Regions from separate parts of the Streptomyces sp. NBC_01317 genome, predicted to be linked through region 3. Evidence: riboswitches for the same ligand, from Rfam matches in the RefSeq annotation. Region 3 holds a riboswitch; each other region holds the start of a gene.
The links. Region 3 has a riboswitch for cobalamin ahead of OG349_RS23260 (ABC transporter substrate-binding protein). Riboswitches for the same ligand answer to the same signal wherever they lie in the genome.
Positions count from the first base shown of each region.

Region 1 (7,753 bases), 5.0 Mb from region 3:
CGGGCCTGCGCGAGCCCGTCCGCCAGGGCGTCGGGGTCCGCGTCCGGCTCCGCCAGTACGGTGATCTCGACGGCGTAGTCCTGCCCCGGCGACACCCACACGGCGGCCCGGCCCGCGCGGCCGCCCCTGCGCAGCGTCCCGGTCGCGCCCGGTGCTCCCCCGGCACTGGTGGCCCGGGTCGGCGCGCCCAGCACGATGTCGCTGTCCACCGCCGACTGGATCCTGCGCAGCCCCGGCCACAGCTCCCCGGCGTCGGCGGTGGTGGTGACGGGGACGGCGACGTAACTCGCGACGAAGTCGACACCGTCGCGCGACAGGGACAGGCCGCTGCCGGAGTCGCTCCCCGCCTTGCTCAGCTGCCAGCCCCCGCCCACCACCCGCAGGACGAGCGTGTCGTCGCCCGGCCCCAGCACCAGCTCCGTGTTGTCCCGTACGGGCTCGTCGTCGTCGAGGGCGCCGTCGATCAGCGACCAGCCGACGGTCAGCGCCAGCACGACGCACAGGACCCCCGCGACGGCCCACCGCGTCGGCCGGGACGGCCGCGCGGGCGGGTGTCGCGTGACCGGTGCGTCCGCCATGCCTCTGTGCCCGTACCCGTCGTCCCCTAGACCGCTTCCTTCCGGGCGTCGTGCCGCAGGGGCGTGAGCTGCTGGATGTCGTAGCGCACGCGCAGCTCGTTGACGGCGTCGGGGTCCGGTGCGCCCTCCTGCTTGAGGATGTCGAGCAGTTCCTCGAAGTACCGCTCGTGGTCCGTGGGCGGGGACGACTGGAAGAACATGCGCGCGGGTCCGTCGCCGGCGTTGGCGAACGCGTGCGGGCAGCCCGGCGGGACGACGATGACCGTGCCGGGCGTCGCCCGTACGACCGTGCGGCCCGACGCGGACTCCCAGTGCCGCCAGTCCTCGCTGAGCACCCGTGGTTCGAACGCCAGCACGTCCAGCTCGCCGTCGAGGACGTAGAACAGCTCCTCGCTGTGCGCGTGCCGGTGCGCGCCCACGTCGAAGCCCGGCGGGACGACGACCTCGAAGCTGGAGGAGACCCGGGAGTGTTCGCCGGTGACCTTGAAGGTCACCTCCTGGGAGGCGGTACGGACGGTCGTGCCCCCGCCCGGCGGGACGACCAGGCCTTCGGTGCGCGCGAGCCCGGCCCGCTGGGTCATCAGGGTCATGCGGTCCTCCGGAAAGAGACGGAAGGGAAAGGCGGCAGAGGAAGGCGGAGACGGGTACGGACGGGTCGCTCACCAGAGGACGGGCAGCGCCTCGGGGCCGCGGATCAATGCCTCGCGCCGCCAGCGCACCTCGTCCCGCGGCACGGCGAGCCGCAGGCGCGGCAGCCGCTCCAGCAGGCTCGCGATCATGATCCTGGACTCCAGCCGGGCGAGCATCGGGCCGACGCAGTAGTGCGGTCCGTGTCCGAAGGCCAGATGCGGGGTGGGGCCCCGGTCGAAGTCGAGCCGGCCGGGATCGGCGAAGACGTCCGAGTCCCGGTTGGCGGTGAGGTACGAGGCGTAGACGGCCTCGCCGGCCCGGATCCGTACCCCCCGGACCGTCACGTCCTCGGTGGCGATCCGTGCGATGCCCACGCCGTTGCGGTGCGGGATGAAGCGCAGCAGCTCCTCGACGGCGGCGGGCAGCAGCTCGGGTTCCGCGCGCAGCCGCGCCATGTGGTCCGGGTGGGTGAGCAGCGCGTAGAGCATGTTGGCGCTGTTGTTGGTGACGGCGTGGGCGCCGCTGATCTGGATGAGGACGGCGATCGCGACCGCTTCTTCGAGGCTCAGCTCGTCCGTCTCCACCGCCTCGGCCAGCACCGCCGCGAGGTCGTCGCCGCCGTTCGTACGCCGCCGGCCGATGAAGTCGGTGAAATAGGCACCGATCTCCGCCTTGGCACGCTCGCTGTGGGCCCGGCTGTGCGCGGCGGTCAGGAGCGACTCCGTCCACTTCCGCATCAACGGCCGGTCGTGCTCGGGCACGCCCATGATCTCGCTGATCACGGCCAGCGGGAACGGCCCGTGGATCCGCGCCATCAGATCGGCGGGCGCGCCCGCGCGCAGCATGCCGTCGATGAGGTCGTCCATGATCCGCCGGGCACGCTCCTCCACCCCGGCGACGGCGCGGGGGGTGAACGCCTTGGCGACCGAGCGGCGCAGCCGGGTGTGGTCGGGCGGGTCGGCGAATCCCACGGCCGCGTCGAGCGGGATGAAGTGCGGGGTCATCCGGGTGACGGCACGGCCCACGAGCGCCTGACGGCTGAAGCGCGCGTCGTTGGTGACCAGCTTGACGTCCTCGTACCGGGTGATCAGCCAGGCGAACCCCTCGCCGTGGGGGAGCTGGACCCGGCTGACCGGGTCCTCGCGCAGCCGTTCGGCGAGGAAGGGGTCGAAGTCCAGCCCGGACAGGTGGGGCACGGCCCAGAACCGGACGGGATGCGCGTCCCTCCCGGTGTCGGGGGTGTCCTGCGCGGGGGCCGCCGTCTCCGGTGTGTTGGTGGTCATCTCAGCTCACCGGTTCCGTCGCGGGAGAGGGCCGGTCGGTGTGGACCGGGGTGGTCAGGACGTGCCGTTCGGACAGCTCCAGGCCGGCGAGGGAGTCGGTGGACCAGCGTCCGAGGGCCATCTCGGCGGTGATGCCGGGCCCGAAGCCCGCGATGATCCCGCTGGCGCCGTCCTCGACCCGGCCCTCGTCGAACAGCCTGCGCACCGCGTCGAGGACGACGGCGCTGGCGATGTTCCCGTACTCGGTGAGGGTGGCGCGGCTGAACCGGAACGCCTCGGGCGGGACCTCCAGGAAGTGGCTGAGGTCGTCCAGGATGCGCGGGCCGCCCGCGTGGATGATGTAGAAGTCGAGGGCCGCCGCGTCCCAGCCGTGCTGGACGGCCATCGCGCGGAGCGCGGGGGCGAGGGGTTCCATCGTGCCGGGCACCCGCTTGTCCAGCAGGAAGTGGAAGCCGGTCGCGCGGACGCTGTACGCGATCCAGTCGGTGGTGTCGGGCACGAGGTGCGAGCCGTTGCGCTCCAGCGCGATGCCGGTGCCGCCCTTGCCCCGGACGACGGCGGCGGCCACCGCGTCACCGAACAGGCCGTTGGAGAGCAGCGAGCCGACCCCCAGGTCGGTCGGCTGGTAGCAGAGCGAACAGAATTCGCACGCGACGATGAGCACGTTCGCGTCCGGGTACGCCTGGCAGAAGTCGTGCGCCCGGTTGACGGCGGCGCCGCCCGCCGCGCAGCCGAGCTGGGCGATCGGCAACTGCCGGGTGTGACTGGGGAAGTCCATGGTGTTGATCAGCCAGGCGGTCAGCGACGGCATCATGAAGCCCGTGCACGAGACATAGATGATCAGGTCGATGTCGGAGGCACGCAGCTCGGCGTGGTCCAGGGCGCGGTTCACCACGGCGGGCACCCGCGCCTTCGCCTCGGACTCGTACAGCCGGTTGCGGTCCTCGAAGCCGGGGTGCCTGAGGGTCTCCTCGATGGGCTGGACGAGGTGGCGCTTGGCCACCCCGGTGTTCTCGATCAACCGGAGCGCCAGGGGAAGTTGCGGGTGGCCGGCGTGGAGCGACCGCGCCAGGGCGAGGGTGTCCTCCATGGTGATCACATGCTCGGGAACCGACACATCGGGCTTACACAGAGTCGCCACGACGCGCTCTCCTTCGTTCGTGTTCGCTGTGAACTGCGGCCCACACTCTGTGGTGGCCCACCACCCCGCAACCTGGGGAACTGCCGGGAACTGGCCCCTGGGAGGAGCGTCAGGGGAGCGAGGGGGCGGGATCCGAAGGACCGTGAGGGATCTTACCCATGACTACGGAAAGTAAGCACAAAAGGGGCGCATCGTCCGTTCGTGGGCGCGCCGCCCGGTCCCCGATGCGTCGCTCCGACGGCCGGGACCCCACCGGCCCGGCGACCGTGGGTCACGACCCGTCCACCGAACGGGTCGGAAGCCGAAAACCGGCCATCCTGTACCGGTGTCACCACGGGACTCGTAGGTCCCGGAGACCCCTTCGCGTCCCAACGTTTTGGCGCGGGAGAGACATTCGGGGAGTCGTTGAGCCCTATAGTACGGGCTGGGCGGTTTGTTTTGTGCTGGTCAACCCGGCTGCGCGGAAGGGTCATTCATGGCAACACAGGAGCGCGCCATCCGGACGCGCATGGCGATTCTGGAGGCGGCCGGCGCGGTCTTCGACGAGTTCGGCTACTCCTCCACGACCCTCACCATGGTTCTGGAACGCGCTGAGGTCACCAAGGGTGCCCTGTATTTCCACTTCCAGTCGAAGGAAGCTCTGGCGCAGGCGGTCCTGGACGAGCAGGTACAGCTCGGCACCGTACCCCCACAGGCCTCCAAGCTCCAGGAAGTCATCGACATCACCTTCGCGGTGGCCCACCGGCTCCTGGACAACGCACTGCTCAGGGGAAGCGTCCGGCTCACCGTGGACCAGGGTGCTCCCCCCGGCGTCGACCACAGCGGCCCCTTCCGCCAGTGGCCCGTCCATCTGGTGTCGCTGATGGAAGAGGCACGCGCGCAGGGTGAGTTGCTCCCCAGCGTGCGCCCGCAGGACACCGTCGAACTGCTGGTCGGTGCCTTCGCCGGCATCCAGCTGATGTCCCGCGCCCTGACGAATCGCGAGGATCTCGGGCGGCGGATATCGATACTGTGGGGACACATCCTGCCCAGCATCGCGGTCCCGGGCCTGATGCCGAGCATCGACACCGCGCCCGACCGCGGGGTACGGGTCACCGAGGCGATCATGGCGGCCTGATCCGGTGAGCGGGCCTTCCCACCTGGTGAGCGGGCCCTCCCCCGTCCGGAACCCCTCCCCCTTCCGGAATAAGGAAAGGGGCTCCCGGCGCTTCAGCTGAGGGCATAGGGTGACGAGTGCAGTTGGTTCGCCCTGTCAGCCAGACAGCGGCGTCGTAAGAGGGAACCCGGTGGGAATCCGGGACTGCCCCGCAGCGGTGAGTGGGAACGACCGCCGTCATCAGCACTGGGCCCGGATCGGGTCTGGGAAGCGACGGCCAGTAGGTGTCTCGTCCGTAGAGACGCGCCCACGAGTCCGAAGACCTGCCACTGCCCGCGCGCGAACACCGTGCGCGGAGATCCCGGTGACCTCGTGGGCGGGTCGGCGTACATATCAGGCGGTCACGCGCACCCGGACACCCGGGACGTGATCCGTCCGGTCTGTGGCTCCTCTCGTGCCCTCGACCGTCCCCGGGACGGCAGAGAACCGCTCGCGAAGGAGAGTTCTGTGACAGACAAGTCCGCAGCCGCGGCAGCACGGGCGACCGTGCACGGCTACCCCCGCCAGGGCCAGAACCGTGAACTGAAGAAGGCCGTCGAGGGCTACTGGAAAGGCACCGTCGGCGCCGACGCGTTGCGCGACACGGCCGCCGGACTGCGCCGTACGAACTGGCGCCGCCTCGCCGACGCCGGCATCCACGAGGTTCCCACCGGCGACTTCTCGTTGTACGACCACGTCCTCGACACCAGCGTCTTGGTCGGCGCGATCCCCGCACGCCACCGCGCCGCCGTCGCGGCGGACGCCCTCGACGGGTATTTCGCGATGGCGCGCGGCACGCAGGACGTCGCGCCGCTGGAGATGACCAAGTGGTTCGACACGAACTACCACTACCTCGTCCCCGAGCTGGGCCCGGACACCGTGTTCACCGCCGATTCCACCAAGCCGGTCGCCGAGCTGAGGGAAGCCCTCGCGCTGGGCCTCGCGGCGCGGCCCGTGCTCGTGGGCCCGGTCACCTATCTGCTGCTGGCCAAGCCCGCCCCCGGTGTCGCCCCGGACTTCGAGCCGCTGACGCTGCTCGACCGGCTGCTCCCGGTGTACGCGGAAGTCCTGGCCGACCTGCGCGCCGCCGGCGCCGAGTGGGCGCAGCTCGACGAGCCCGCGCTCGTCGAGGACAGGACCCCGGCGGAGCTGAACGCCACGGCCCGCGCCTACCGGGACCTCGGCGCGCTGACCGACCGGCCGAAGCTGCTGGTCGCGTCGTACTTCGACCGGCTCGGCAAGGCCCTGCCCGTCCTCGCCAAGGCACCCGTCGAAGGGCTTGCCCTCGACTTCACGGGACCGGCCGCCGCGAACCTCGACGCCCTGGGCGCCGTGGGCGGCCTGCCGGGCAAGCGCCTGGTCGCGGGCGTCGTCAACGGCCGCAACATCTGGATCAACGACTTCGAGAAGTCGTTGTCGGTCCTCGGTACGCTCCTCGGGCTCGCCGACCGCGTCGACGTGTCCTCCTCCTGCTCGCTCCTGCACGTCCCGCTCGACGTCACGGCGGAGCGGGACATCGATCCGCAGATCCTCCGCTGGCTCGCCTTCGCGCGCCAGAAGACGGAGGAGGTCGTCACGCTGGCGCGCGGTCTCGCGCAGGGCACCGACACGATCGCCGCCGAACTCACCGCGAACCGCGCCGACCTGGTCTCGCGCGCCGGTTCCGCGCTCACCAACGACCCGGCGGTACGGGCCCGCGCCACGGCGGTCACCGACGCCGACGGGCACCGCGCCGCACCGTACCCGGAGCGGGCGACGGCCCAGCGTGCCCACCTCGGGCTGCCGTTGCTGCCGACCACCACCATCGGCTCGTTCCCGCAGACGAACGAACTGCGCACCGCACGCGCCGACCTGCGCGCGGGACGTATCGACACGGCGGGGTACGACGAGCGCATCGAGGCCGAGATCCGTGAGGTCCTCGCCTTCCAGGAGAAGGCCGGCATCGACGTGCTGGTGCACGGCGAGCCCGAACGCAACGACATGGTCCAGTACTTCGCCGAGCAGCTGACCGGCTACCTCGCGACCCGGCAGGGGTGGGTGCAGTCGTACGGCACCCGTTACGTGCGCCCGCCGATCCTGGCCGGGGACATCTCGCGCCCCGAGCCGATGACCGTGCGCTGGACCACGTACGCGCAGTCGGTCACCGACCGGCCGGTCAAGGGCATGCTCACCGGCCCTGTCACCATGCTGGCCTGGTCCTTCGTCCGTGACGACCAGCCGCTCGGCGACACCGCCCTCCAGGTCGCGCTCGCGCTGCGCGACGAGGTGAACGACTTGGAGGCAGCCGGGACTTCGGTCATCCAGGTGGACGAGCCCGCGCTGCGCGAGACGCTGCCGCTGCGTGCCGACGACCGCCAGGAGTATCTCGACTGGGCGACCGAGGCCTTCCGTATCACCACCGGCGGGGTCCTCCCGGCCACCCAGATCCACACACACATGTGCTACGCGGAGTTCGGGGACATCGTCCAGGCCATCAAGGATCTGGACGCGGACGTGATCAGCCTGGAGGCGGCGCGGTCGCACATGCAGGTCGCCGGCGAACTGGCGGCGGCGGGCTATCCGCGCGAGGTGGGCCCCGGGGTCTACGACATCCACTCCCCCCGCGTGCCCTCCGCCCAGGAGGCGGCGGCCCTGCTGCGCAAGGGACTTGAGGCGGTGCCGGCCGAGCGGCTGTGGGTCAACCCGGACTGCGGGCTGAAGACCCGCGGCTGGACCGAGGTGCGCGCCTCGCTGGAGAACCTGGTCGAGGCCGCCCGTGAGGTCCGGGGCACCCTGCCCACCCGCACTTCCTGACCCGAGCCGGGGCCGGCCGGCCCCGGAACCGGAACGACCCGGCGGCGGCCGGGGCGGACAGACCGGATGTTTCCTGACATCCGGCCAACTGTTCCGCTCGGGCCGCCGTCAGGCGTTGTGGCGGTCCAGGTCCGCAGACGGTACGGTCGCGTGGACATGACGACGGTGTGACGGAAGTCCGGTGAGAATCCGG
Region 1 is NZ_CP108393.1:362,057-369,809, forward strand. It holds gene OG349_RS01445 (hypothetical protein) at 1-578, opposite strand, end outside; gene OG349_RS01450 (cupin domain-containing protein) at 605-1,168, opposite strand; gene OG349_RS01455 (cytochrome P450) at 1,238-2,491, opposite strand; gene OG349_RS01460 (type III polyketide synthase) at 2,493-3,632, opposite strand; gene OG349_RS01465 (ScbR family autoregulator-binding transcription factor) at 4,108-4,749, shown strand; cobalamin riboswitch at 4,855-5,073, shown strand; gene metE (5-methyltetrahydropteroyltriglutamate--homocysteine S-methyltransferase) at 5,236-7,560, shown strand.
Region 1: linked by a shared signal. The riboswitch ahead of metE (5-methyltetrahydropteroyltriglutamate--homocysteine S-methyltransferase) and the one ahead of OG349_RS23260 (ABC transporter substrate-binding protein) in region 3 are both predicted to bind cobalamin.

Region 2 (7,753 bases), 1.0 Mb from region 3:
TGTGCCAGGCGACCGAACCGCCCTCGCCGCTCGCCCCCAGCACCTTGAGCGCCTGCTCCTCGCCGACCTTCCACTTCGCCGACTTCACGAACTGGAACACCCCGATCGGCCACCCCTGCGTCCACGCGCGCAGCGCCAGCCCGAACGCCGCCGTCGACTTGCCCTTGCCCACCCCGGTGTGGACGAGGACGAGCGGGCGGTTGCGGCGCTGACGGGTGGTGAGCCCGTCGTCCGGTACGGTCTCCGGCTGTCCCTGCGGCATTACGCGGCCCTCCGTCGGTTGCCCTGTACGTCCCTGACCAGGCCGGCGATGCTGTCGGCCCGCAGATCGTCCAGCGTGATGCACGTGCCTCCCAGATCGCCGGCGAGTGTCCCGGCGAGCCCGAGCCGTACGATCCCCGACTCGCAGTCCACGACCACCGACGCGGTCCCCTCCGACGCGTGCAGCCGCGCGGCGCGCGCCGCGAGCGCGACCGGATCCGCGCCGCCCGTCGCCCGTCCGTCGGTCACCACGACGAGCAGCGGCCGGCGCGCGGGATCCCGCAGCCGCTCCACCCGCAGCACGTCGTGGGCCTTCAACAGCCCCGCGGCCAGGGGCGTCCGGCCCCCGGTGGGCAGCGACTCCAGCCGCGCCGCCGCGGCGTCCACGGACGACGTCGGGGGCAGTGCCACCTCGGCGTCGTTGCCCCGGAAGGTCACCAGCCCGACCTTGTCGCGCCGCTGGTACGCGTCGAGCAGCAGCGAGAGCACCGCGCCCTTCACCGCGCTCATCCGCCGCTTGGCGGCCATGGACCCGGAGGCGTCGACCACGAAGAGCACCAGATTGCCCTCGCGCCCCTCCCGAGTGGCCTGCCGCAGATCGTCCTTGCGTATGACCAGACCGGCCCCGCTGCGACCACGCGCCCGCTGGTGCGGGGCGGCGGCCTGCACGGTCGCGGCGAGATGCAGCTTGGTCAGCGCACCCCGGGGCCGGCGTGACCCGGTGGTCCTGCCGTGCTCGGTGCGTGCCCGCGAGCGGCGCCCGGCGGCCCCTTCCCCGAGGCCGGGAACGCTGAGCATTTTTGTACGGTACGGCTCACCGGCCCGCACGGCGGCCTGCTCGCCACCCCCGCCCCCGGGCCGCGGCGACGCGGCGGGCGCGTCGTCGCCCTCCTCGGACCCCGAGTCCTCCGGCGCGTCGGGCCCACCCTCAGGCGCAGGCCCGCCCCCGGGCCCATCGGGATCGGGATCGTCGTCCTCGCCCTTGAACTCCTCCAACGTGTCGTCGAGCTTGTCCTGATCAAGTCCGGGCGCGTCGAACGGATTGCGCCGCCGCCGGTGCGGCAACGCGAGCAGCGCGGCCTGCCGGACGTCCTCGGCGAGCACGTCCGTACGCCCGGCCCACGCGGCCAGCGCCGTCGCGGTCCGCGCCATCACGATGTCGGCGCGCATCCCGTCCACCTCGAAGGCGGCGCAGGTGGCGGCGATCTGCAACAAGGCCGCGTCCCCGAGCCGTACGTCCGACAGCAGCGCCCGCGCGGCAACGATCCGCTCCCGCAGCGCACTCTCTTCCTCGGCCCAACGCCCCGCGAATCCGGCCGGATCGTCGTCGTAGGCGAGCCGCCGCCGTACGACCTCGACCCGCGTCTCGGGCTCCCGCGACGCGGCGACCTCCACGGTCAGCCCGAACCGGTCGAGCAACTGCGGCCGCAGCTCGCCCTCTTCGGGGTTCATCGTCCCGACGAGCAGAAACCGCGCGGCATGCCGTACGGAAACCCCTTCACGCTCGACGTACGAGGCGCCCATGGCGGCGGCGTCCAACAGGAGGTCGACCAGGTGATCGTGGAGCAGATTCACCTCATCCACGTACAACACCCCACGATGGGCATCGGCAAGAAGCCCCGGCTCAAAGGCCTTCACGCCCTCCGACAGGGCCCGCTCGATGTCGAGCGCCCCCACAAGCCGGTCCTCCGAGGCCCCGACGGGCAACTCAACCATCCGCGCGGGCCGCAGAGCACCCGGCCCCACCTCATGGGGCCCATCAGGACACAACGGATCAGGCAGGGCGGGATCACAACTGAACCGGCACCCACCCACCACCTCAACCTCGGGCATCAACGCGGAGAGCGCCCGCACGGCAGTGCTCTTGGCGGTGCCCTTCTCACCCCGAACCAGCACACCACCCACCGCCGGACTGACGGCGTTCAACAGCAGCGCGAGCCGTAGATCGTCCATTCCGACGACAGCGGTAAACGGGAAAGGGGTACTCATGGGGCTCCTTGGAGTGCGGTCAGTACGTGTCGGACTACCGGCGGCAGGTGGCTGCTCAACCCCCACCGGCGCGAGGGGGTCGGGGTCGGAGGAGGCATGGGTGTCCGGACGTAAAGCGTCGCAACTCGCGCGAAGCGCGGTGAGGATAGCAGTCCGGACACCCGTGCCTCCGTAGGCCCCGGCCCCCGCCCCCGGCGACGTACCCGAGCCCAACGCGCCCCCGACAACGCGCCCCCGCCGGACGGCGTCACGGCGCACCCGGCGGAATGAACGGCAGCCCCCCAGGAGCGCCCCCCTCGATCAGCCGCCACAACGCATCCGTGTCCGCGTGCTCCTCCACCAGGTCCCCCAGCAGATCGAGCTGTTCCTCCCGCAGTGCCCCGAAGCTCGTGTCCGGCGCCGGTACGAACCGCCGCCCCGCCTCCCGCGCGACCTCCACGAGGAACCGCCGCCGGAACGCGTCGTTCTCCAGCACCCCGTGCCAGTGCGTCCCCCGCACAGAACCCACCCGGCACCCGTCCAGCGCCACCCCGCCCCCGTCGGAGACGAACGCCGGGCCGCCGCCGACCTCCGCGACCCCGTGGTGGATCTCGTACCCCTCCACAGGCTCACCGAGGGCGACGCCCACCGGCCGCCCCAGCGTCTTCTCGCGCGCGAACCGCACCCGTACCGGCAGCAGTCCCAGCCCCGCCACAATCCCGGCCCGCGACTCCACCTCGTCGTCGATCAGCTCGCCGAGCACCTGGTAGCCGCCGCAGATGCCCAGCACCGGGCGACCCGACGCCGCCCGCCGCGCCACCGCGTCCGCGAGCCCGCGCTCCCGCAGCCAGGCCAGGGCGCGCACGGTGCCGCGGGTGCCGGGTATGACGACCAGGTCCGCGTCGGCCAGTTCCTCCGCCCGGTCCACGAACCGCACCACCACACCCGGCTCCGCCGCCAACGCGTCCACGTCGGTGAAGTTCGACATCAGCGGTACGGCGCACACCGCGACGCGCAGGACGTCCTCGCCGTACGGAACGGACGCCGCGGACTCCCGTACCGACCCGCGGAGCGACACCCGCAGCCCGTCCTCCTCGTCGATGCCGAGGCCGGGCCGCCACGGCAGCACACCGAGGGTCGCCCGCCCGGTCAGCCCGCGCAGCATCTCCAACCCCGGTTCCAGCAAGGACACATCGCCCCGGAACTTGTTGACGACGTACCCCGCGACCAGCGCCTGGTCCTCGGCGCTCAGCAGCGCCGTCGTCCCGAAGAACGAGGCGAAGACCCCGCCCCGGTCGATGTCCCCGACCACGACGACCGGCAGGCGGGCGGCGCGGGCGATGCCCATGTTCACGATGTCGGTGCGGCGGAGGTTGATCTCGGCGGGGCTGCCGGCGCCTTCGCAGATCACGGCGTCGTACGTACGGCGCAGCTCGGCGAGGCACTCCAGTACGGTCCCCAGCAGCGCTTCCTGGCGGCCCCCGTGGTAGCCCCTGGCGCTCATCTCGCCCACCGGGCGCCCCATGAGGACCACTTGACTGCTCCGGTCGCTGCCGGGCTTCAGCAGTACGGGGTTCATCAGCGCGGTCGGCTCGATACGGGCGGCCTGCGCCTGCATGGCCTGGGCCCGGCCGATCTCGGCGCCTTCGCGCGTCACGAACGAGTTGAGGGACATGTTCTGGCCCTTGAAGGGCGCGACGTTGACACCTTGCCGCACGAGCCACCGGCAGACGCCCGCGGTGACGACGCTCTTGCCCGCGTCGGAGGTGGTCCCGGCGATGAGCACCCCACCCCCCACCCCGTCCCGCCTCACAACGGCCTCCCCACACCCGCACCGTCACCGGCGCCCGAGCCGAGACCCGCACCGTCAAGGGCGCCCGCGCCGACGCCCCGGTCGGCCCCCGCACCCGTTCCGGAAACCGCCGCGTACGCGAACCGCCCCGCCACGCACACCGCCAGCGCCAATCCGCTCACCCGCCGGGACAACCGCACGGCCCGTTCGATGTCGGCGATCTCCACGGGCCGGCCGCCGCCGTTCAGTACCGGGCGGTGTTCGACCCGGCCGCCGTACGCGAGCGTTCCGCCCAGCCGTACGCCCAGCGCCCCCGCGAACGAGGCCTCCACCGGGCCCGCGTTGGGGCTCGGGTGCTTGCGCGCGTCGTCGCGCCACGCCCGCCACGCCCCGCGCGGATCGCCGCCCGCGACGACGGCCAGCGCGGCGGTCAGCCGGGCGCCTGGCGCGCCCGCCACGTCGTCGAGACGGGCCGAGGCCCAGCCGAACCGGCGGTATTTCGGGGACTTGTGCCCCACCATGGCGTCCAGTGTGTTCACGGCCCGGAACCCGGCCAGCCCGGGGACCCCGGCCAGGGCGCCCCACACGAGCGCGCCCACCACCGCGTCGGAGGTGTTCTCGGCGACGGACTCCACGACGGCCCGCGCGATCTGCTGGGCGTCGAGGGACTGCGGGTCACGGCCGCACAGGTGCGGCAGCCGCTCCCGGGCCAGTTCGACGTCCCCGGCGGAGAGCGCCCGGCCGATGGCACGCGCCTCGCGCGCCAGTGACGTACCGCCGACGACGGACCAGGTGGCGGCGGCGGTCAGCGCGACCGAGGCGACCCGCCGGCCCGCGAGCCCGGCACCTCCGGCTGCTCCGGTACGTTCCGCCGTCCCGGCAACTCCCGCCGTCCCGGCACCCGCACGCCCTCGCGCCCCACGTCCCCGCGCCCCGCGTGCCACCACCGCGCCCAGGCCCACCGCCCCGCCCGCGCAGACCAGCGTGTGCAACGCGCCCCAGCCACGGTGGTCCCGCCACAGGGCGCGCTCCACGCCCCCCGCGGCCCGTCCGAACGCCGCGACCGGATGGCCCCGGCGCGGATCGCCCAGCAGAAGGTCGGCGAGCAGCCCGCCCGCGGCCCCGTACGCGTGGACCCACGCGGCGTCCCAGCCGGCCGACCGGGCCGGCCGACCAGAGGCCCCCGCTGCGGAAGTGACCGAAACGGCGGGGCTGGTGGCGGCGACAGAAGCGACAGAAGCGGCGGCACGGACGCAGGCGCGGCCAGGCATGGCGACGTGTCCTCACTCAGGGTCCGCGCCCCGGCTCGACGGAAAACGCGGCGGCGAGAGTTCCTGGCTCCCGGGGACGTTTCCCCGGAGGGACACCGTGCCCGGTGACAGTGGCGGGACCGCGCCGGATTCGCACCGGCTTCCTCTGCTGCCGCCGTAATTGGCCCCGGCAGTCCACCACGCTGCGAGAACGCCCGTCAACCCGCCCTTGACCTGCGGCGGGGCAGTGTGCGAAGCCCCACACGAAAGGCCCGGGGGCAGGCCCCCGGGCCGAGCGCGGTACGTACGGTCAGGCCACGATCAGGTAGATGCCGTACGCCACGGCCGCCGCGCACAGCGCGAAGCACGCGTAGGCGCCGGTGCGCGCCAGGGCCACGGAGCCCCCCGCCGACCCGCCGGACTCCGAGGCCGCCGACTCCTGCTTGGCCAGGGCCACGATGCCGAGGGTGAACAGGCCCACCAGACCGATGGTGGACACGAGGCTGACGCCGAACACGGAGCCGAGGGCTGCCCAGTCGATTTTCATGTGATCGCTTCCTTAGACCGTGGCGGTTCAGACCGTGGCGGTTCGCGCCGACTCGCCGGCGACGGCGGGCGGGATGGGCAGGGCGACGGGCCCCGGGATGGTGGTCGTCAGACCGGCGGTAGCGGCGTCCACGGACGCGAGGCCCGCCACTGTCGGACCGGAGGCGGCGATGTCCACCCCCACATTCACCGGCACCACATCCGCCCCGGTCACATGCGTGTGGTCCACCGGACGGCGGCGCGACGCGAGCCAGATCGCACCGGAGACGGCGACGAGCAGGATCGCCACGACGGTGACACCCCACGTCCCGTGCCCGGTCAGGAACTCCGCCCCGGCGGCCACCAGCCCCGCGGCGGGCAGCGTCAGCCCCCAGGCGATGAACATCCGGGTCGCCGTCGACCAGCGCACGACCCCGCCCTTGCGGCCCAGGCCCGCGCCCATCACGGCACCGGAGCAGGACTGCGTGGTGGAGAGCGAGAAGCCGAGGTGCGAGGAGGCCAGGATGACCGTCGCGGCGCTGGTCTGGGCGGCGAAGCCCTGCTGCGGGCGCAGGTCGGTGAGGCCGGTGCCCATGGTTTTGATGATGCGCCAGCCACCGAGGTACGTGCCGAGCGCGATCGCCGTGCCCGCCGAGACGATGACCCACAGAGGCGGGTTGGAGCCGGGGGAGAGGACCCCGCCGGTGACCAGCGCCAGCGTGATGACGCCCATGGTCTTCTGCGCGTCGTTGGTGCCGTGGGCGAGGGAGACCAGCCCGGCGGAGGCGATCTGCCCGGCCCGGAAGCCCTTGGCCGTCGCCTTCTCGTCCGTACGGGCGCTGACGCGGTACGTCAGCCGGGTGGCGAGCATGGCCGCGAGCCCCGCGACGAGCGGGGCGGCGAGCGCCGGGATCAGGACCTTGGTGATGACGACGCCGCCGTTGACACCGGAGGTGCCGACGGACATCAGGGTGGCGCCGATGAGGCCGCCGAACAGGGCGTGGGAGGAGCTCGACGGGAGCCCCAGCAGCCAGGTGAAGAGATTCCAGATGATCGCGCCGACCAGCGCCGCGAAGATCACTTCGGTACGGATGCCCGATTCGTTGATGAGTCCGCCGGAGATCGTCTTGGCGACCTCCACGGACAGGAACGCGCCGACGAGATTCAGGACGGCGGACATCGCCACCGCGGTCTTGGGCTTCAGGGCGCCGGTCGAGATGGTCGTCGCCATCGCGTTGGCGGTGTCGTGGAAACCGTTCGTGAAATCGAACACGAGAGCCGTCACGATCACGATCGCGAGCAGCAGCGTGAAGTGTTCCATTTACCCAGGCAATCGTTCGACGTCGGTGGCCACGGTGAACGTAAGGATGCAGGGTGAACGGAAGGTTAACTAGGGAGGTACTCGGAGTGTCTCTCCTGAACGGCTCTCCGAGCGCCTGATGTGTTGTCCGACCTGCCCTTTTTCCGCCCGGGCTGGCAAGATCGCCATATGACTGATCATCTGCCTGCGGACGCGCGCCACCGGGCCTGGGCCGAGCTGGTGGCGACCGCGCGCAGGACCACCGCGGAAGGGCTCGTCGTGGGGACGTCGGGCAATGTCTCCGTACGGGTCGGGGACGAGGTCCTCGTCACCCCGAGCGGGGTGCCGTACGACCGCCTCACACCCGGCGACCTGGTCGCCGTCGACCTCTCCGGACGCCAGGTCTCCGGCCGGCTCGGCCCGACGAGCGAACTGCCGCTCCACCTGGAGATCTACCGCACCACGGACGCCTCCGCCGTGGTCCACACGCACGCCGTCCACGCCGCCGCCGTCTCGACCCTCGTCACCGAACTGCCGCTGATCCACTACATGGCGGCGGCCCTCGGCGGCCCGGTGCGGGTCGCCCCCTACGCCACGTACGGCACACCCGAACTGGCCGCGCACATGCGCGACGCCCTGCGCGACCGTACGGGCTGC
Region 2 is NZ_CP108393.1:6,402,395-6,410,147, forward strand. It holds gene cobO (cob(I)yrinic acid a,c-diamide adenosyltransferase) at 1-262, opposite strand, end outside; gene OG349_RS27845 (putative cobaltochelatase) at 262-2,250, opposite strand; gene OG349_RS27850 (cobyric acid synthase) at 2,498-4,027, opposite strand; gene OG349_RS27855 (cobalamin biosynthesis protein) at 4,039-5,292, opposite strand; cobalamin riboswitch at 5,328-5,486, opposite strand; gene OG349_RS27860 (hypothetical protein) at 5,582-5,818, opposite strand; gene OG349_RS27865 (inorganic phosphate transporter) at 5,846-7,117, opposite strand; gene OG349_RS27870 (class II aldolase/adducin family protein) at 7,286-7,753, shown strand, end outside.
Region 2: linked by a shared signal. The riboswitch ahead of OG349_RS27855 (cobalamin biosynthesis protein) and the one ahead of OG349_RS23260 (ABC transporter substrate-binding protein) in region 3 are both predicted to bind cobalamin.

Region 3 (7,753 bases):
AGGATCTCGGGACCGGTGGTGGCGTAGTGGGCGCCCGCGTTGTCGGGGTTGCCGTACTGGTAGAGCATCACCCAGTCCGGGTTCTTCTCCGCCAGTTCCTTCGCGACCTTCACGGCCGTGTTGGAGCCGCCCGCCGCCGGGGACGGGATGATCTCCGCGCCCCACATGGTGAGCAGGTCGCGCCGCTCCCGTGAGGTGTTCTCCGGCATGACGCAGACGATGCGGTAGCCCTTGAGCTTGGCCGCCATCGCCAGCGAGATGCCGGTGTTGCCGCTGGTGGGCTCCAGGATCGTGCAGCCGGGGGTGAGCCGTCCGTCCTTCTCGGCCTGCTCGACCATGTGCAGGGCGGGCCGGTCCTTGACGGAGCCGGTCGGGTTGCGGTCCTCCAGCTTGGCCCAGATCCGGACGTCGTCCGAGGGCGACAGCCGGGGAAGCCGTACGAGAGGGGTGTTGCCGACCGCCGCCAGCGGGGATTCGTAGCGCATCAGGCCGTGTGCGTCTCGGGAGCGCCGCCCGCGACCGCGGGGAGGATGGTGACGCTGTCGCCGTCGGAGAGGGTCGTGGAGATGCCGTCCAGGAAGCGGACGTCCTCGTCGTTCAGGTAGACGTTGACGAAGCGGCGGAGCTGGTTGCCCGCGGCCGGGTCGATGAGCCGCTCGCGGATGCCGGCGTGGCGGGTGTCGAGGTCGGCGAACAGGTCCGAGAGGGTGTCGCCGGTGCCCTGGACGGCCTTCGCTCCGTCGGTGTAGGTGCGGAGGATGGTCGGGATGCGGACCTCGATGGCCATGACGTGGGCTCCTTGTCGGGTGCGGCGGGACGGGCGGGGAAAACGGGCCGGGCGGGAGAAGTATGGGCGCGCGGCTCGCGCCCCCGCACGGAGGGGGTGGTGCGGCGGTGCTGCGCTAGGGACGCCGACGGCGAACGGGCCTGACGGAGGCTCTTGTTCCGTCCGGGGCGAACGGTGCGTCCGGGCTCAGCCGACCGCGTCAGGACACGCGTCGGTACAGATGGCGCTCGCGAGGCGGCACAGGTCGACGTGCAGCCGCGCCACGAGCAGCAGCGGGGTGCTCGGCGTCTTGTCGCTCACGTCGGGAAGAACCATGCGGTCATCGTATCGATTCCCGCTTCGCATCCGGATAGGCCGTCTCGCGCGACGGACGAAAGGTGTTCGTCAGGTGGACGGCGGCAGGTAGACCACCAGGGGTCTGCCGGTCACCGGATGCTCGCTGACCTCGGCTTTCACTCCGTAGACCGTGTCGAGGAGTGCGGGGGTGAGGACGTCGTGCGGAGTGCCGGACGCGACGATCCGGCCGGCCCGGAGGACGTAGATCCGGTCGCAGTAGTGGGCGGCGAGGTTGAGATCGTGCAGGGCGAGGAGGTTGGTGGTCCCCGCCTTTTTGATCAGGGTGAGGATGCCGAGCTGGTAGCTGATGTCGAGGTGGTTGGTCGGCTCGTCCAGGACGAGCAGCGCCGGCCGCTGGACCAGGGCGCGGGCGACGAGGGCGCGCTGGCGTTCGCCGCCGGACAGGGTGGGGAAGGCGCGCGGCGCGAGGCCGGCGATCCCGACCCGTGCGAGGGCCTCGTCGGCGAGGGTGGTGTCGGCGGCGGTGTCGGCCTCCCAGAACCGTTTGTGCGGGGAGCGGCCCATGGCGACGACCTCCCTGACGGTGAGTTCGAACTCGGTCCCGCCGTCCTGCGGGACGGTGGCGATCCGGCGGGCCCGTTCCTTGGGGGTCATCGTGTGCAGGTCGCGCCCGTCGAGCAGGGCGTGTCCGTGGCTGGGCCGCAGGGTCCCGTACACACACCGCAGCAGGGTGGTCTTGCCGCTGCCGTTGGGGCCGACGAGTCCGACGGTCTCGCCGGGCACGGCGGTGAGGTCGGCGCGGTCGACGAGGAGGCGTCCGCCCGTCTCGTACGACAGTCCTTCGAGGGACAGCGAGGCGGTCATACGGGTGCTCCTTCCGGACTCGTCATACGGGGGCTCCTTCGGGGCGGCGGCGCATCAGCCAGAGGAAGAACGGGCCGCCGGTGAGCGCCGTGAGCACGCCGACGGGGAGGTCCTGCGGCGCGGCGACGGTACGGGCCGCGAGGTCGGCGGCGACGAGGACGACGGCCCCGCCGAGCGCGGCGACGGGCAGCAGGACGCGGTGGGTGGCGCCGACGGCCATCCGGGCGGCGTGCGGGACGAGCAGCCCGATGAAGCCGACGGCGCCGCTGGCGGCGACCATGACGCCGGTGACCAGGGAGGCGAGGACGAAGACGGCGGCGCGGAAGCGGGCGGCGTCCAGGCCGAGGGCGGTCGCGCCCTCCTCGCCGAGGAGGAGCAGGTCGAGCGGCCGGGCGAGTGCCATGAGGAGGGCGGTGCCGAGGGTGAGGACGACGCCGGGCAGCAGGAGGGTGGACCAGCGGGCGCTGCCGAGGCCGCCCATCGACCAGTAGAGGGCTTCTTGGAAGTGCTCGGGGCGGGCGGAGACGACCAGGACGAGGGTGGTGAGGGCGGTGAGGATGTACGAGACGGTGACGCCGGCGAGGACGAGCCGGCCGCCGGTCAGTTCGCCGCCGCGCCGCGCGAGTCCGTAGACGAGGACGAGCGCGACGAGGGAGCCGGCGAAGGCGGCGGCGGGCATGGCGACGGTGGTGGTGACACCGCCGCCGATGCCGAGGACGAGGACCAGGACGGCTCCGGTGGACGCGCCGGAGGAGATGCCGAGGAGGAAGGGGTCGGCGAGCCGGTTGCGTACGAGTGCCTGGAGGACGGTCCCGACGACGGCGAGCCCGGCGCCGACCACCGCGCCGAGGAGGACGCGCGGCAGCCGTACGTCGAGCACGATCGTACGGAAGGGGCTGGGGTCGGCCCGCCCGGCCAGGGCGGCGACGACCTGACCGGGCGGGATGCGGACGGAACCGAGGGCGAGGGCCGCGACGACAACGGCGGCGAGTGCGGCGGCGAGGCCGGTCAGCACGAGGGTGTGGCGTATCCGCCCGGGGGCGGGCGGGGTGGTGGTGCTCACCGGGTCTTACTTCACGGTCTCGGGGTGGAGTTGCGCGGCGAGTTCCGCGAGGGCGCCGGGGGCGCGGACGCCGAGGACGACCTCGGAGAGGGGCATGACGGCGAATCGTTTGTTCTTGATCGCCGGGACGTCCTGGAGGACGGGGTCGTCCAGGAGGCGCTTCTCCTTCTGGGCGACGGTGGTGGAGCCGTAGTCGTAGATGACGACGGTCTGGGGCTTGCGGGCGACGACCTGTTCCCAGGTGGCGTCGCCGAAGGACTTGTCGAGGTCGGCGAAGACGTTGCGGCCGCCGGCGCGGGTGATCAGTTCGTTGCCGATGCCCTTGCCGCCGGCGGTGAAGGCGGTCTTGTCGCCGCTGTCGTAGACGAAGACGGAGAGCGGCTCGACGGCCTTGAGCTTCTCGGCGGTGTCGGCGACGGTGGTGCGGGCGTGGGCGATCCACTTCTCGGCGCGGTCGGGGACGCCGAAGGTGCGGCCGACCTCCCGTACTTCCTGGTAGACGTCGTCCAGGGTGGTCTTGCCCCGGGTGCAGTTCTCCAGGTTGAGCCGGGTGTCGACGCCGGAGCTCTTGAGCGCGTCGCGGGCGCGGCCGTCCCCGGCGTCGAAGGCGCTGGAGTAGCCGCCGTAGACGAAGTCGGGGTCGGCGGCGAGGAGTTTCTCCTTGGAGGGGTACTCCTTGGCGAGGACCGGGACGTCCGCGTAGGCCTTGGCATAGGCGGGGAGGATCTTGTCGTCCAGGTAGGCGGTGCCGACCAGGGACTTCTGGAGGCCGAGGGCCAGCATGACCTCGGTGGCGTGCTGGTTCATGGTGACCACCCGCTTCGGCGGGGCCTGGTAGGTGGTGGTCACCCCGCAGTTGGTGACGGTGTACGGGAAGCCCTGGGGGGCGCCGGCGGCGGGCTTCGCGCCGGTCGCGTCCTTCGTGTCCGTGCCGTCCGTACCGCCTCCGCAGGCGGCGAGCGGGAGGAGGGCGGCGGACAGGGCGACGGCTATGAGCGCGCGGCGGCGCCGGGGAATGACATGCACGGCTGGGCCTCCTCCAGGGGATTTCCGCGTCCCCTGGTTGGTGGAAGAAGGGCGGCAGGTCAGTTCCTGGCTGCCGAGCCGTAAGGGGGCTCGGTCACAGTGGCGGGACCGCGCCGGATTCGCACCGGCTTCCTGGGTCCTGCCGCCTCGGGTTCGCCGGTCAGTCTCTCAGACACCACCTCGCGGACACGCCCTAGGGGCCGTCCGCGACGACCTCGACGTCCTCCTCCGTGACCTGGCCGTCGACGATGCGGTACGAGCGGAACTGGAACGGGCCGAGGCCGTCGCTGTCGGCGGTGGAGACCAGCACGTAGTGGGCCCCGGGCTCGTTCGCGTACGTGATGTCGGTACGGGACGGGTAGGCCTCCGTCGCCGTGTGGGAGTGGTAGACGATCACCGGGTCCTCGTCGCGGTCGTCCATGTCCCGGTAGAGCTTGAGCAGGTCGGCCGAGTCGAACTCGTAGAACGTGGGCGAGCGCGCGGCGTTGAGCATGGGGATGAAGCGCTCGGGGCGTCCGCTGCCGGCCGGGCCCGCGACCACGCCGCAGGCCTCGTCGGGGTGGTCGCGTCGGGCGTGCGCGACGATCTGGTCGTGCAGGGCCTGGCTGATGGTGAGCATGCTGGAAATATAAACGGACCCGGCCCCGCGGAGGGCGGGGCCGGGTCGGGTGTACGGAGACCAGGAGCGCGTCCGGTACGGAGGCCGGGGGCCGGTCCCGTACAGAAGCGCGTTACTCCGTCGCGGAGGCGTACTCGGGCGCGTCGCTCTCGGTGCTCCCGGCCGTACGGCGCCGGAGGAGCCGCCAGCCCACCGCGAGGCCGACCGCCCAGACCGCGCCGACGTACAGGGAGACCCGCGCGTCCTTGTCGTACGCGATCAGGCAGGTGACGAGCGCCAGGAAGGCGACCGCGACCCAGCTGAACACCGCCCCGCCGGGGGCCGGGAACGGGGAGGCCGGCAGGCGGCCCGCGTCGACGGCGCGGCGGTAGCGGATATGGCTGACCAGGATCATCAGCCAGGTCCAGACGCCGGCAGCGGTCGCCACGGACGTGACGTATCCGAACGCCTTCTCCGGGACGATGTAGTTGAGGATCACGCCGATGCCCATCAGGGCGACGGAGACGGTGATGCCGAGCGCCGGCGTCCTGCGGGAGTTGAGCCTGCCGAACGCCTTGGGCGCCTCGCTGTTGGCGGCGAGGCCACGCAGCATCCGGCCGGTGGAGTACATGCCGGAGTTGCAGGAGGACAGCGCGGCGGTGAGCACCACGAAGTTGACGATGCCCGCGGCGAGCGGGATGCCCATCTTCTCGAAGGCGTACACGAACGGGCTGGTGCCGGCGGAGAACTCGGTCCATCTGACGACGGCGAGAATGACGGAGAGCGCGCCGACGTAGAACACGATGATGCGCCAGGGCAGGGTGTTGATCGCCTTGGGGAGGGTCTTCTCGGGGTTCTCGGACTCGCCCGCGGTGACGCCGACGAGTTCGACGGCGAGGTAGGCGAACATCACGCCCTGGAGGGTCATCAGGCTGGAGCCGATGCCGTTCGGGAAGACGCCGTCGTGCGCCCAGAGGTTGGAGGCCCGCGCGGTGTCACCGGCCTCGGAGAAGCCGAGGGTGAGGACGCCGAGGCCGATCACGATCATGCCGATGATGGCGGTGACCTTGATCATCGAGAACCAGAACTCGACCTCGCCGAAGATCTTCACCGAGATCAGGTTCACCCCGAAGAGGACCACGAGGAACACCAGCGCGCTGACCCACTGCGGGATCGCGGGAAACCAGAAGTGGATGTAGATGGCGGCGGCGGTCAGCTCGGCCATGCCGGTGACCACCCACATCAGCCAGTACGTCCACCCCGTCGCGAACCCGGAGAACGGGCCGAGGAACTCCCGGGCGTACTCCGCGAAGGAGCCCGACACGGGGCGGTAGAGCAGCAGTTCGCCGAGGGCCCGCATGATGAAGAAGATCACGACGCCGGCGAGGGCGTACATGAGGATGATGCTGGGTCCCGCCTTGGCGATGTTCGCTCCGGCGCCCATGAAGAGGCCGACGCCGATGGCGCCGCCGATCGCGATCATCTGGACCTGCCGGCTGCCCAGTCCGCGCTCGTAGCCCTCTTCGCCGATGTGGTCCTCATCGGTAGGGGGAGCCGCTCCGCCGCCGTCGTCCTGCCCCTGGTCGACCTGCGCAGAGGTCATGGTGATGCGCCCTTTCTGCCTGCCGGCCCGCGCCGTCGTCGGCGGCGGACCGGTTTCCGATCCCCCCGGATACGCCCCCCGGATACGGCCGTCAGGCCGACAGCGTCTCGATGAGGCTCTCCTGGAGCGCGCCGAGCCAGAGGTACGCCATCACCATCGGCTTGCGCGGATCGGTGTCGGGCAGCCGGTACAGCTCGGCGCCCTCGTCCTCGTCGGTGACCTCCAGGCGGGTGCCTATGGTCAGCCGGAGGTCGTTGAGGGCGCCCAGCCAGTGGAGGCACTCCTCACCGCTCAGCTTGAGGACGGCGCCGCCCTCGCCCGTGGGGCCCAGCGCGTCGAGCGAGCGGACGACGGCGATGCCGTCGGCGCGCTTGCGGTCCCGCAGGTCGTTCTCCGTGAAGCGCCGGAACTCCGAGGAGAACTCCTTCAGTTCGTCGTCGTCATCGCCGTACGCGTCCGGGAAGAGCCGGGCCAGCGCGGGGTCCTCGGGCGGTTCGCTGGGGCCGACCGCGAAGAGCGAGGCGAGCGGGTCCTCTCCCTGGGCGGGCTCGTCGCCGGGGCCGATCAGCTCCAGCAGCTGCATGGCCAGGGAGCGCAGGATCGAGATCTCCACCTCGTCGAGCGCGACGGCCGCGCCGCCGCCCGGGGTGGCCTCGAAGTGCCCGGCCATCAGTCGCGGTCCTGGGTCAGGGTCGCCCAGAGGCCGTATCCGTGCATCGCCTGCACGTCGCGTTCCATCTCCTCGCGGCTGCCGCTGGAGACGACCGCGCGGCCCTTGTGGTGCACGTCGAGCATCAGTTTGTGTGCCTTGTCCTTGGAGTAGCCGAAATACGTCTGGAAGACGTACGCCACATAACTCATGAGGTTGACCGGGTCGTTGTGCACGATCGTCAGCCAGGGCACGTCGGGTTCGGGGACGACGAACGTCTCCTCGGCCGATTCGGGGCGTTCGATCTCTGTCGGAGCGACACTCACGGTTCGGGACGACCTTCTTCTCTGCCGGGTGCAGCCCGGGATTCAGCCCTGCACGACCCATGCTGCCACCCACGGGGGCCGGTCGCACAAACGACTCCGGGGGTGACGCGGGAGGCGGCGGAAAAGAAATCGTCACTCTGACGAGTATTGGGGGTAGCATCGTCCGTATGAACACTGCGGACCTTGGGCTGCCGGTGGACGTGCCGTCGACCGCGCTCTTCACCGACCAGTACGAGCTGACCATGCTCCGAGCCGCCCTCCGGGCCGGTACGGCCGACCGCCGCTCGGTCTTCGAGGTCTTCACCCGGCGGCTGCCCGAGGGACGCCGTTACGGGGTCGTCGCGGGCACCGGGCGCGTCCTGGACGCCGTGGAGAACTTCCGCTTCGACGCGGACGTGCTGCGCTTCCTGCGGGAGCGGGAGATCGTGGACGAGGAGACGCTGTCCTGGCTGGCCTCGTACCGCTTCGGCGGGGACATCTGGGGTTACCCGGAGGGCGAGACGTACTTCCCGGGATCGCCGATCCTGCGGGTGGAGGGCT
Region 3 is NZ_CP108393.1:5,368,859-5,376,611, reverse strand. It holds gene OG349_RS23285 (PLP-dependent cysteine synthase family protein) at 1-485, opposite strand, end outside; gene OG349_RS23280 (MoaD/ThiS family protein) at 485-787, opposite strand; gene OG349_RS23275 (putative leader peptide) at 974-1,102, opposite strand; gene OG349_RS23270 (ABC transporter ATP-binding protein) at 1,172-1,948, opposite strand; gene OG349_RS23265 (FecCD family ABC transporter permease) at 1,971-3,011, opposite strand; gene OG349_RS23260 (ABC transporter substrate-binding protein) at 3,018-4,028, opposite strand; cobalamin riboswitch at 4,078-4,213, opposite strand; gene OG349_RS23255 (M67 family metallopeptidase) at 4,231-4,656, opposite strand; gene OG349_RS23250 (amino acid permease) at 4,769-6,238, opposite strand; gene OG349_RS23245 (DUF2017 domain-containing protein) at 6,330-6,908, opposite strand; gene clpS (ATP-dependent Clp protease adapter ClpS) at 6,908-7,213, opposite strand; gene OG349_RS23235 (nicotinate phosphoribosyltransferase) at 7,381-7,753, shown strand, end outside.

Region 4 (7,753 bases), 2.6 Mb from region 3:
CCCTTGGGCACGACGTCGGTGGACTGCTGAGGGGTCGCCTCGTCCTTGTCCTTGGGCGCGGTGGAGAACGACTGGAGTTCCTTGTAGAAGTTGATGGCGGCCGTGGCCTCGGGGGAGGCCAGGTTGCCCTTCCACTGGTCGCCGTCCTTGACCGCGAGGTCGCTGCCCTCGTCCCAGACGAAGCCGGAGTACACGTACCAGCTCTGGCCGGGCAGGTAGATCGGCTGGACCTTCTTGTCCGACGCCTGGATCTTCTTGAGGCCGGCGATCCACTCGTCACGCGTGGTCGGCGGGGTCACCTTGGCCTTCTTGAAGATGGCCTTGTCGTAGATCACGACGCGGCTGGCGGCGTACCAAGGGGCGGAGTACAGCTTTCCGTCCAGCTCGGTGGAGGCCAGCATGCCCTTGTTCCAGCCGTCGTAGCCGAGCGCCGCCTTGTCACCGGTGAGGTCCGCGAGACCGCCGGTGACCGCGTAGCCCGCGGTCTGGGTGTTGCCGAGTTCGAGAACGTCCGGCGGGGTGTCCTCGGAGAGGGCGGTGGTGACCTTCTCCTGGATGCCGTTCCACTGCTGGATCTCGACCTTGACCTTGACGCCCTTGTGGGCCGCCTCGAACTCCTTGTTGACACCCTTGATCCAGGCGTCGGGGGCGGAGCCGTCCATGACCCAGACGGTCAGGTTCTTGCTGCCGCCGGCCTTGGTTTCGCTACCTTTGTCGTCGTCCGAACCACATGCGGCGATGCTGACCATCATGCCCGCGACACCTATCGCCGCGACGAGCTTGCGCTTCACGCCACCCTCCTCAGGGATGCCTGCAACTGCTGCCCACCGCGAAGCCATACGACTAGTAGTGACTGTGGGGTCGGGGGCTTGGTCTTAAATGGTTTAGACCAGTACCGGGAGCTTGGCCTAGACCTTTGGGGGTGTCAAGGGTGTATAAGAAGGACAGTCGCGTCCGTTATCGGACCGACACCTGAGGAGGGGCGACGACCCGTGAGCGGTCCGTGCCACCATGTGAGCCGCGACAGACGGAGGAGCCGGTGACGGCAGCAGCACAGTCGGGAAGGCAGGCCATGGCCACGGACGGGAGCGGTACGGAGTCCGAGGGTACGGCTCCCGTACGCACGGCGCGCGTGCCCAAGTACTACCGTCTCAAGCGGCACTTGCTCGATATGACGGGGACGCTGCCCCCCGGCACACCGGTTCCGCCAGAGCGTACTCTCGCCGCGGAGTTCGACACGTCGAGAACGACAGTTCGGCAGGCACTCCAGGAACTGGTCGTCGAGGGACGGCTCGAACGCATCCAGGGCAAGGGCACGTTCGTGGCCAAGCCCAAGGTCTCGCAGGCCCTCCAGCTCACCTCGTACACCGAGGACATGAGGGCCCAAGGGCTGGAACCCACGTCCCAGTTGCTGGACATCGGGTACGTCACCGCGGACGACACGCTCGCCGGGCTGCTCGACATCACCGCAGGCGGGCGGGTGCTGCGGATCGAACGGCTGCGGCTCGCCAGCGGGGAGCCGATGGCGATCGAGACCACGCACCTGTCGGCGAAACGCTTCCCCGCGCTGCGCCGCTCGCTCGTCAAGTACACCTCGCTCTACACGGCGTTGGCGGAGGTGTACGACGTGCGCCTCGCCGAGGCCGAGGAGACGATCGAGACCTCACTCGCCACCCCCCGGGAGGCCGGGCTGCTGGGCACGGATGTCGGGCTGCCGATGCTGATGCTGTCGCGCCACTCGATCGACGGGAACGGCGAACCGGTGGAGTGGGTGCGGTCGGTGTACCGGGGCGATCGTTACAAGTTCGTGGCGAGACTGCGCAGGCCGACCGACTGAGCGACCGGTCGCGGTCTTCCCACGGCCGTCGCGGTCTTCCCACGGACGGGGCCGTCCCCTAGATTTCCTGCGCGTTGCGAAAGCGATCAGCGAAACGGCGAGCAGTGAGGGGACGGAGCCGCGCATGTCAGAAGCACCGCCAGCAGCACCTTCAGAAGCACCCGAGGAGAACCCTCCCCCCACGGTCACACCCTTACGTGTGATCATCGCCTTCTGCCTGGTCGCGCCCTTCGTGGCGCTGCTCTGGGTGAGTTCGTACGCGCGGACCGATCCGGCGTTCATCGGCATCCCGTTCTTCTACTGGTACCAGATGCTCTGGGTCGTCGTGTCGGCCGTGCTGACGATGATCGCCTTCCAGCTGTGGCGGCGTGACCAGCGCGCCCGTACGGGATCCCGCGCGGGAGGTGCGTCGCGATGAACGACGGTGTGAACGGCGTCGCGCTCGGCGTCTTCATCTTCTTCTTCCTGGCCGTCACGGTCATGGGCTTCCTCGCGGCGCGCTGGCGCCGGGCGGAGAACGAACAGAGTCTCGACGAATGGGGCCTGGGCGGACGGTCGTTCGGCACGTGGGTCACCTGGTTCCTGCTCGGCGGCGACCTCTACACGGCGTACACCTTCGTGGCCGTGCCGGCGGCGATCTACGCGGCGGGCGCGGCGGGCTTCTTCGCGGTGCCGTACACAATCCTCGTCTATCCGCTCATCTTCACCTTCCTGCCCCGGCTCTGGTCGGTGTCGCACAAGCACGGGTATGTGACCACCTCGGACTTCGTCAGAGGCCGGTTCGGCTCGAAGGGTCTTTCGCTGGCGGTCGCCGTGACCGGCATCCTCGCGACCATGCCGTACATCGCGCTGCAACTGGTGGGGATCCAGGCGGTGCTGGACGTGATGGGCGTCGGCGGCGGCGAGGACACGAACTGGTTCGTGAAGGACCTGCCGCTGCTGATCGCGTTCGCCGTGCTCGCCGCGTACACGTACTCGTCGGGGCTGCGGGCGCCCGCGCTGATCGCGTTCGTGAAGGACACCCTGATCTATCTGGTGATCATCGTGGCCATCATCTACATCCCGGTCAAACTGGGCGGATTCGACGACATCTTCGCGAAGGCGGGCGACGCGTTCGCGCAGAAGAACCCGGCGACCGGGGCGCCACGCGGCGCGCTCGCGCCGGGCGAGGCCCAGCAGTGGGGTTACGCGACGCTCGCGCTCGGCTCGGCGCTCGCGCTCTTCATGTATCCGCACTCGGTCACGGCGACGCTCTCCAGCCGCAGCCGTGAGGTGATCCGGCGCAACACCACGATCCTGCCGCTGTATTCACTGATGCTGGGCCTGCTGGCGCTGCTCGGCTTCATGGCGATCGCGGCCGGGGTGAAGGTCGACAACGGGCAGCTGGCGATCCCGCAGCTCTTCGAGAACATGTTCCCCGACTGGTTCGCGGGGGTCGCCTTCGCGGCGATCGGCATCGGGGCGCTGGTGCCGGCCGCGATCATGTCGATCGCGGCGGCGAATCTGTTCACCCGCAACATCTACAAGGACTTCATCAAACCGGACGCGACCCCCGCGCAGGAGACGAAGGTCTCCAAGCTGGTGTCGCTGCTGGTGAAGGTGGGGGCGCTGGCCTTCGTCCTGACGATGGACAAGACGGTCGCGATCAACTTCCAGCTGCTGGGCGGAATCTGGATCCTCCAGACGATGCCGGCCCTGGTCGGCGGCCTGTTCACCCGCTGGTTCCACCGCTGGGCGCTGCTCACGGGATGGGCGGTGGGCATGCTGTACGGCACGATTGCGGCGTACGGCGTCGCGAGCCCGACGCAGGCGCACTTCGGCGGCTCCTCGAAGGAGATCCCCGGCATCGGCGAGATCGGCTACATCGGCCTGACGGCGTTTGTGCTGAACCTGGTGGTGAGCGTGGTCCTGACCTTCGTCTTCAAGGCCGCCAAGGCCCCGGAGGGCGTGGACGAGACGAGCCCGTCGGACTACACGGCGGACATCGGCGACCCGGGCGTGAAGAAGGATCTGCCACTGACCCCGGCGGACCCGGACCCCGTGCGCTGACGGGCCGTACGAAAGCAGCATCCAGGACGGGCCGCCGGAACTCCGGCGGCCCGTCCGTCGTCAGCGCACCCATTCCTTGAGCTGCTCGGTCTCCAGGGTGATCCCCACGGGGTCGGGGAGGCTGACGTCCTTGCCGAACGGCACCGTGTGCGCGATTTCGTAGCGGGTGGCGTTCGGCTCGCTGTAGACCGTCACCTCGCAACTGTCCCGGTCGATCAGCAGATAGACCGGGATCCCGGTCTCCGCGTAGGCACGCGGCTTCTGCACGCGGTCCCGCTCGTCGGTTCCGAGTCGTACGAGGTGACTTCGACGGCCATCAGGACGGGGGCGGGGTCGGCCCATTCGCCTTGGCCGGTGAAGGCGTCGGCGGGGGCGAGGGTGCCGTCCGGGCGAGCTCGCCCGGCCCTGTCGACCTGGTGCCAACCGGTTCTCGTGTGCTGTCACAGGGCGGCCTCCTCGTCTCCGGGACCATAGTGGAGGACTCCGACATCCATGGGGCGAAGTGGGGCGCGACACAACATCTAGGGGGTGCTTCACCGTGCGCCCCCCAGATGTATGCTCAACCTCGTTGTCGACGCAGGGGAATCCGGTGGGAATCCGGAACTGTCCCGCAACGGTCTGCTGTGGTGTGCTTTGTCATACCCGTGAGTCCGAACACCTGCCGGCAGCGCATCCGGCTCGACCGAACCGGGTGCCAGGACGTCCGGGCCCCGAGGCTGGGCCGGAGACGCCGTGGTTCGTGCTGCCCGGAGACGGGTGAGTGGCGGATCCGCGCGCCCCCGCTTCCCCGCCGACGGCCCAGAGCCGAGCGAGGGAGAGCACCACGTGACCATCGCGCCAGCCGATCCGGCTTCAGGCATCTCCGAGGTCTCCGCACAGGTGACCGACGGACCCGGGACCGCGTTGCTGCGGCTCCTGACCGACCTGACCGCCGATCTGCCCGACACCGACCCAGGACGCGTCGCCGGCGCCGCGCTGCGTGGCCGCAATGCCCGGTCGGACGAGGCCGAGCTGCGCGAGCTCGCCACCGAGGCGGCCGCGGGGCTCATCTCCGAGGACCCGGCCTACTCCCGGCTCGCCGCCCGGCTGCTCACCCGTACCATCGCCGAAGAGGCCGCGAGCCAGGGCGCCGTGGCGTTCTCCGCGTCCGTCGCGGTGGGGCACCGCGAGGGCCTGATCGCGGACCGCACGGCCGACTTCGTCGCGCTGCACGCCGACTTCCTGGACGCGCTGATCGACCCGGACGCCGACGACCGCTTCGGCTACTTCGGGCTCCGTACCCTCTTCAGCCGGTACCTGCTCCGCCACCCCCTCACCCGCAAGGTCATCGAGACCCCCCAGCACTTCATGCTGCGCGTCGGCGCCGGTCTCGCCGAGGACACCAGCGTCCGCGCGCTGGACGAGGTCGCCTCCCTCTACCGCCTGATGAGCCGCCTGGACTACCTCCCGTCCTCGCCGACGCTCTTCAACTCCGGTACGCGCCACCCGCAGATGTCCTCCTGCTACCTGCTGGACTCCCCGCTGGACGAGCTGGACTCGATCTACGACCGCTACCACCAGGTGGCGCGCCTGTCGAAGCACGCGGGCGGCATCGGCCTCTCGTACTCCCGCATCCGCTCGCGCGGCTCACTGATCCGCGGCACGAACGGGCACTCGAACGGCATCGTCCCGTTCCTGCGGACCCTGGACTCCTCGGTCGCGGCGGTCAACCAGGGCGGCCGGCGCAAGGGCGCGGCCTGTGTCTACCTGGAGACCTGGCACGCGGACCTGGAGGAGTTCCTGGAACTGCGCGACAACACCGGTGAGGAAGCCCGCCGCACGCACAACCTGAACCTCGCCCACTGGATCCCGGACGAGTTCATGCGCCGCGTCGACGCGGACGGCGAGTGGTCGCTGTTCTCCCCCGCCGACGTCCCGGAGTTCGTGGACCTGTGGGGCGACGAGTTCGACGCCGCGTACCGCGAGGCGGAGGCCGCGGGCCTGGCGCGGAAGACCATCCCGGCCCGTGAGCTGTACGGCCGCATGATGCGTACCCTCGCCCAGACCGGCAACGGCTGGATGACCTTCAAGGACGCGTCGAACCGTACGGCCAACCAGACGGCCCTGCCCGGCAAGGTCGTCCACTCCTCCAACCTCTGCACGGAGATCCTGGAGGTCACGGACGACGGCGAGACGGCCGTCTGCAACCTCGGCTCGGTCAACCTCGGCGCCTTCGTGCTCGATTCGGGCGAGATCGACTGGGAGCGGCTGGACGAGACCGTCCGTACGGCCGTCACCTTCCTCGACCGGGTCGTGGACATCAACTTCTACCCGACCGAGCAGGCCGGCCGCTCCAACGCCAAGTGGCGTCCGGTGGGCCTGGGCGCGATGGGCCTCCAGGACGTCTTCTTCAAGAAGCGCCTGCCGTTCGACTCCGCCGAGGCGGCCGCGCTCTCCACGAAGATCGCCGAGCGGATCATGCTCGCCGCGTACGAGGCGTCCTGCGCGCTCGCCGAGCGCAACGGGCCGCTCCCGGCCTGGTCGGAGACCCGTACCGCCGCCGGCGTGCTGCACCCCGACCACTACGACGTCGAGCTGAACTGGCCGGAGCGCTGGGACGCGCTGCGCGCCCGCGTCGCGAAGAGCGGCATGCGCAACTCCCTGCTCCTCGCGATCGCGCCGACGGCGACCATCGCGTCGATCGCGGGCGTGTACGAGTGCATCGAGCCGCAGGTCTCCAACCTCTTCAAGCGCGAGACGCTGTCGGGGGAGTTCCTCCAGGTCAACTCGTACCTGGTGCAGGAGCTCAAGGACCTGGGCGTCTGGGACGCGCAGACGCGCGAGGCGCTGCGCGAGTCCAGCGGCTCGGTGGCCGGCTTCACCTGGATCCCGGCGGAGGTGCGCGAGCTGTACCGCACGGCGTGGGAGATCCCGCAGCGCGGTCTGATCGACATGGCGGCGGCCCGTACGCCGTTCCTCGACCAGAGCCAGTCGCTGAACCTGTTCCTGGAGACGCCGACCATCGGGAAGCTCAGCTCGATGTACGCGTACGCCTGGAAGAAGGGCCTCAAGACCACGTACTACCTGCGTTCGCGCCCCGCGACGCGCATCGCCCGCGCGGCGGGCGGCGCCCAGGCGGCGGCCACCGTGCCGGCGCCGGCCACCGCGGCCGCTACCGCCGCCACCATCCCGCTCCAGCAGGCGTCCCCGGCCCCCGCGAACCCGATGGTCCCGGACGCGGACGCGATCGCCTGCTCCCTGGAGAACCCCGAGTCCTGCGAGGCCTGCCAGTAATGAGTTCCACCGAGAAGAGCCCCGCCGAGAAGAACCTGCTCGACCCGGGCTTCGAGCTGACCCTGCGTCCCATGCGCTACCCGGACTTCTACGAGCGCTACCGCGACGCGATCAAAAACACCTGGTCGGTGGAGGAGGTCGACCTCCACTCCGACGTCGCCGACCTCGCCAAGCTCTCCCCCGGCGAGCAGCACATGATCGGCCGGCTCGTCGCGTTCTTCGCGACGGGCGACTCGATCGTGTCGAACAACCTGGTGCTGACGCTCTACAAGCACATCAACTCCCCCGAGGCGCGGCTGTACCTGTCCCGCCAGCTCTTCGAGGAGGCCGTGCACGTCCAGTTCTACCTGACGCTGCTCGACACCTATCTGCCCGACCCGGACGACCGCGCGGCGGCCTTCGACGCGGTGGAGGAGATCCCGTCGATCCGCGAGAAGGCGCAGTTCTGCTTCCGCTGGATGGACTCGGTGGAGAAGATCGACCGCCTGGAGACGAAGGCGGACCGCCGCCGCTTCCTGCTCAACCTGATCTGCTTCGCGGCGTGCATCGAGGGGCTGTTCTTCTACGGAGCCTTCGCGTACGTGTACTGGTTCC
Region 4 is NZ_CP108393.1:2,808,567-2,816,319, forward strand. It holds gene OG349_RS11740 (extracellular solute-binding protein) at 1-791, opposite strand, end outside; gene OG349_RS11745 (GntR family transcriptional regulator) at 1,073-1,837, shown strand; gene OG349_RS11750 (DUF3311 domain-containing protein) at 1,962-2,255, shown strand; gene mctP (monocarboxylate uptake permease MctP) at 2,252-3,886, shown strand; partial or broken gene OG349_RS11760 (Uma2 family endonuclease) at 3,947-4,293, opposite strand; cobalamin riboswitch at 4,434-4,566, shown strand; gene OG349_RS11765 (ribonucleoside-diphosphate reductase subunit alpha) at 4,712-7,159, shown strand; gene OG349_RS11770 (ribonucleotide-diphosphate reductase subunit beta) at 7,159-7,753, shown strand, end outside.
Region 4: linked by a shared signal. The riboswitch ahead of OG349_RS11765 (ribonucleoside-diphosphate reductase subunit alpha) and the one ahead of OG349_RS23260 (ABC transporter substrate-binding protein) in region 3 are both predicted to bind cobalamin.